2 regions of the Micromonospora sp. DT228 genome follow, and region 2 is predicted to be linked to the other one. Evidence: riboswitches for the same ligand, from Rfam matches in the RefSeq annotation. Region 2 holds a riboswitch; the other holds the start of a gene.
What was found. A riboswitch is a leader RNA that binds a small molecule or an ion and turns the genes downstream of it on or off. The one in region 2 is predicted to bind ZMP and ZTP.
Positions count from the first base shown of each region.

Region 1: it holds a riboswitch for ZMP and ZTP, as region 2 does, so the genes downstream of both, ACLQ29_RS18080 (bifunctional 5,10-methylenetetrahydrofolate dehydrogenase/5,10-methenyltetrahydrofolate cyclohydrolase) here and ACLQ29_RS25105 (glycine hydroxymethyltransferase) in region 2, are expected to answer to the same signal.

Region 1 covers NZ_JBNCKO010000008.1:150,419-152,849, reverse strand. The annotation lists gene ACLQ29_RS18090 (CU044_5270 family protein) at 1-456, opposite strand, end outside; gene ACLQ29_RS18085 (RNA polymerase sigma factor) at 475-1,044, opposite strand; ZMP/ZTP riboswitch at 1,224-1,304, shown strand; gene ACLQ29_RS18080 (bifunctional 5,10-methylenetetrahydrofolate dehydrogenase/5,10-methenyltetrahydrofolate cyclohydrolase) at 1,317-2,225, shown strand; gene ACLQ29_RS18075 (hypothetical protein) at 2,317-2,431, opposite strand, start outside.
Region 2 covers NZ_JBNCKO010000014.1:85,133-87,563, forward strand. The annotation lists gene ACLQ29_RS25095 (histidine phosphatase family protein) at 1-463, shown strand, start outside; gene ACLQ29_RS25100 (NAD(P)H-hydrate dehydratase) at 447-1,316, shown strand; ZMP/ZTP riboswitch at 1,391-1,480, shown strand; gene ACLQ29_RS25105 (glycine hydroxymethyltransferase) at 1,500-2,431, shown strand, end outside.

The DNA of each region.
Region 1 (2,431 bases), on a different contig from region 2:
CCACCCGTTCGGATCGGTCTCCGGTCGATAGCGTCCCTGCGAGTACGCGATACCGCCGGCCGACTGCCACAGTTGGCTCCGATGCGTCCGGTACGGGCCGCTGGCCGGCTGGTCCCGTACCGTCACCAGGGCTTCCGTGAAGACGTACTGGTCGGGTCGGGCGGTGAGCTCGGGCTGCTGCCGGGCGGCGTCGGCCGCCATCCGGAAGATCTCCGACGCGGTTGCCGTGGGTGGCGGCTTGTCGCCCACCCCCATCGTCTGGGCCGCCAGCGCGCCGGCGGTGAGGACGACGGTCAGTCCGAATGCTCCAGCCAGGCGCCAACCGCGCGGGAACCGGGTACGGAGTCCGGCGGCACGGGTCGCCGAAGCCACCTCGGCCCGCCGGGCGACGTGGGCGGTCAGATCTCTGAGGAGCTGCTCCTCGAAACCCTCGGTCGACTGTTCGATCTTGTTCATGATGTCAGCTCCGTCTCATCAGGCGAGGGTGGTGGCCGGGCGGGCGAGCACGGCCTGGACGACGCGACGGGCTCGGTGCAGGCGGACCCGGGCAGCGACCGGGGACATCCCGACCACGGTGGCCGCCTCCGCGACGGTGAGGCCGTCGACGGCGACGAGTTCGACAAGCGTTCGGGTGCCCTCGGGCAGCTCGCTCAGCGCCCGATAGGTGTGGCGGGCCGCCGACTCGGCGTCGATCCGCTCCTCGATGCGCGCGATGTCATCGGGGCCCAGGTCTCGTCGTCCGGCCAGTCGACCGGTCACCCGCAGCCGTTGGGCCGCCCGACGCCGCTCGTCGCCGATGACGTTGCGGGCCACCCCGTACAGCCAGCCGACCTGGCTACCCCGGTCCGGCCGGTAGCCGCCCGCCGACTCGATCACCGCGAGGAACACGTCGGCGGTCAGGTCGGCGGCGAGGTGCGGGTCGTCGACCCGCCGCGCCACGAACCGGCCCACCGCCTCCAGGTGCCGCCGGTAGAAGACCTCGAAGGCCACCGGATCGGCCCCGATGCCGGAGATGTCGCCCCCCGCTTCGCCGGGCTCATTCACAGGCTGTCCTCTCTCGTAGCCTTCACACCTCTACTTCGTCAGACGGGCCGCTTGTGTTACCGAACGCTCCGGCCGACTGATCGGCCCCGCGCGCCGCCGACGCGGCACCGCGTGCCCTCCCGCCCTGCGGCGCAGCTGCTGGTCCGGTTGGGCAGATGCCCTGGTGATGCGGCATTATCGAGGGCACCGGCGACTGGCGGCACGGGATGGTCGAACCATCGGGGAGCCTCTCGCGGGCGTCGACCGCCTGGGCGCCTGCGTGGAGGAACATCATGACCACGACACGTGGATCCGCGGAGCACCACACCCCGTCGGGGACGGCCCGGCTCCTGCCGGGTGCCCCCGTCGCCGAAGCCGTCCTGGCCGAGACCGCCGCCGCTGCCACAGGCCTGCGCAGCCGCGGGATCACACCGAGCCTCGCCACAATTCTCGTCGGCGACGACGACGCCAGCGCCGGCTACATCTCCATCAAGCAGCGTCAGGCCGCCGAACTCGGGTTCGACTCCCCGCACGTGCACCTGCCCGCCACCGCCACCCAGGCCGAGCTGCACCAGGCCATCGCCCGGTTCAACACCGATCCGGCCGTGCACGGACTGCTCGTGCAGTACCCCGTTCCGGGCCATCTGGACTACGACGCGGCGCTACAGACAATCGACCCGGACAAGGACGTCGACGGCATGCACCCGCTGAACATGGGGCGCCTCGCCGTCGGACTGCCCGGCCCGCTGCCGTGCACCCCCGCCGGCATCGAAGCCCTCCTGGCGTACTACGAGATCCCCGTCGCCGGTCGCGAGGTCGTCATCCTCGGCCGGGGCGCCACCCTCGGCCGGCCCCTGGCGATGCTGCTCGCCCAGAAGCGCCCCACCGCCAACGCCGCCGTCACCGTCGTGCACACGGGCGTGCCCGACTGGGCCCGCTACACCCGCCGCGCCGACATCCTCGTCGCCGCCGCCGGCGTACCCGGGATCGTGCGGCCCGAGCACGTCAAGCCGGGCGCTGTCGTCATCGGGGCCGGCGTCCGCTACGACGGGCGACGCCTCCTGCCGGACGTGGACGAAGCGTGCGCCGAGGTCGCCGGCGCCATCACGCCCCGGGTCGGCGGGGTCGGTCCGACCACCGTCGCGATGCTGTTCCACAACGCCGTGCGCGCCGCCGAGCGCACACTCTCCATGATCAGGTGATGAAAAGTAGGTCCCAGGGCCGTCTCTGACCTATTTTTCATCACCTGATCATGGGCAACAGCAGGTGACCGGCCGGTCACCTGCTGTTCGCTCAACCTGCGGCCGCCGGGACGGGAACGACAAGCACCTGGCCGTCGAGGGTGCCGATCGCCAGGCGGCCGACAGCTACCCGCGTCAGCGAGAGCGGTACGACAGGGTGGCCGGCG
Region 2 (2,431 bases):
GGTGCCGATGAGCCGCGACGAGCGGCTGCGCGACCGGGAGCTGGGCATCCTCGACGGCCTGACCGGGCACGGCGTACGCCGGCGATATCCGGACGAGGCCGAGCGGCGGGCCCGGCTCGGCAAGTTCTACTACCGTCCGCCCGGCGGGGAGTCCTGGACCGACGTGGCGCTGCGGCTGCGGACGCTCCTCGGCGACCTGCGCCGGGACCACGAGGGCCAGCGGGTGCTGCTGTTCGGCCACGACGCGCTCGTCTTCCTGCTGCGCTATCTGGTGGAGGGGCTGACCGAGCCGGACCTGATGGCGCTGACCCGCGAGCACGTGATCGCCAACTGCTCGATCACCGACTGGTCCGCCGACGCGCGGGGCCGTCTGACACTTGGTGGATTCAACGAGGTCGGCCACCTGCGGCGCCAGGGCGCCCAGCCGACCAGGGAGGACGAGATCCATGCCGAACCGGTCTGAGGTGCAGGTGATCACACCGGGGTTGCTGCGGGACTGGGCGCTACCGGTGCCGGCCGGCGGCAAGGAGAGCCGGGGCACCGTGCTGATCGTCGGCGGTTCCCGCTTCACCCCCGGTGCGGTGCTGCTCGCCGGGGTGGCCGCGCTGCGCGCCGGCGCCGGGGTGCTCCAGCTCGCCGTCGCCGAGTCCGCCGCCGCCACACTGAGCATCCAGGTGCCCGAGGCGCTCGTGGTCGGGCTGCCGGAGACCTCCGACGGCGCGGTGGCCGCCGACCGGGACGGGCAGCTCGGCGAGCTGGTCGCCCAGGCCGACGTGGTGACCGTCGGGCCGGGACTGAGGGCGATCGACGAGACCAGGCGGTTGCTGGGTCTGGTCCTGGAGGCGGCCCCGCCGCGGACGTCGCTGGTGCTCGACGCGTACGCCCTCGGCGCGCTCAGTCACACACCGGACCTGCTCGCCGGTTCGGGCCGGCCCGTGGTGCTCACCCCGAACGTCACCGAGGCCGGGCACCTGCTCGGCCGGGAACCGGGCGACGACCTGGACGCCGAGGCGGCCGAGCTGGCCGACAGGTACGAGGCGGTCGTCTCGCTCTACGGGCACGTGGCCGCGCCGGACGGCCGGAGGTGGCGGGAGGAGAGCGGCGACGCCGGGCTGGGCACCTCCGGCAGTGGGGACGTGCTCGCCGGGCTGCTGGCGGGGCTGCTGTCCCGGGGCGCCGACCCGGCGCAGGCCGCCTGCTGGGGTTCGTTCGCGCACGCGGTGAGCGGCCAGCGACTGATCCCCCGCTACGGCCGGATCGGTTTCCTCGCCCGGGAGCTGCTCGACGAGATCCCCGGGACGCTGTCGATGGTCTGACCACCGCCGCTACCGACACCCGCGGGAGCGCAACGGAGGTCGCCCGGGACGTCCCCGGCCGGCCCGGTACGATCAGCGCGGGCCGTTACTGGCGCGTGGGGATGGACAACCATCGGGGAGCGGCCCCGTCACGAGGACGTTTGCCGAGCGCCTGGGCCTTCCCGCACGTCTGTTGGAGGTCGCATGTCGCGCAACGCCGAGTCCACCGCATTCCGTAGTGCCCTCGAGGTGATCCGGGCTGTCGAGCCGCGGGTGGCCGACGCCATCGGCGCCGAGCTGACCGACCAACGGGAGTCGCTCAAGCTGATCGCCAGCGAGAACTACGCCTCCCCGGCGACCCTGCTGGCCATGGGCAACTGGTTCAGCGACAAGTACGCCGAGGGCACCGTCGGCCGCCGCTTCTACGCCGGCTGCCAGAACGTGGACACCGTCGAGGCGCTCGCCGCCGAGCACGCCCGGGAGCTGTTCGGCGCGGCGCACGCGTACGTGCAGCCGCACTCGGGCATCGACGCCAACCTGGTCGCGTTCTGGGCGGTGCTGGCCGACCGGGTGGAGTCCCCCGCGCTGAAGAAGGCGCAGGTCCGCCAGGTCAACGACCTCACCGAGGCCGACTGGTTCGCGCTGCGCCGCGAGCTGGGCAACCAGCGGATGCTCGGCATGTCGCTGGACGCCGGCGGCCACCTCACCCACGGCTTCCGGCCGAACATCTCCGGCAAGATGTTCGACCAGCGCAGCTACGGCACCGACCCGACGACCGGCCTGATCGACTACGACCGGGTGGCCGAGGCGGCCCGCGAGTTCAAGCCGCTGATCCTGGTCGGTGGCTACTCGGCGTACCCCCGGAAGGTGAACTTCCGGATCCTGCGGGAGATCGCCGACTCGGTGGGCGCGACCTTCATGGTCGACATGGCGCACTTCGCCGGCCTGGTGGCCGGCAAGGTGTTCACCGGCGACTTCGACCCGGTGCCGCACGCGCACATCGTCACCACCACCACCCACAAGTCGCTGCGCGGCCCGCGCGGCGGCATGGTGCTCTGCCAGCCGGAGTTGGCCGACCAGGTGGACCGGGGCTGCCCGATGGTGCTCGGTGGTCCGCTGCCGCACGTGATGGCCGC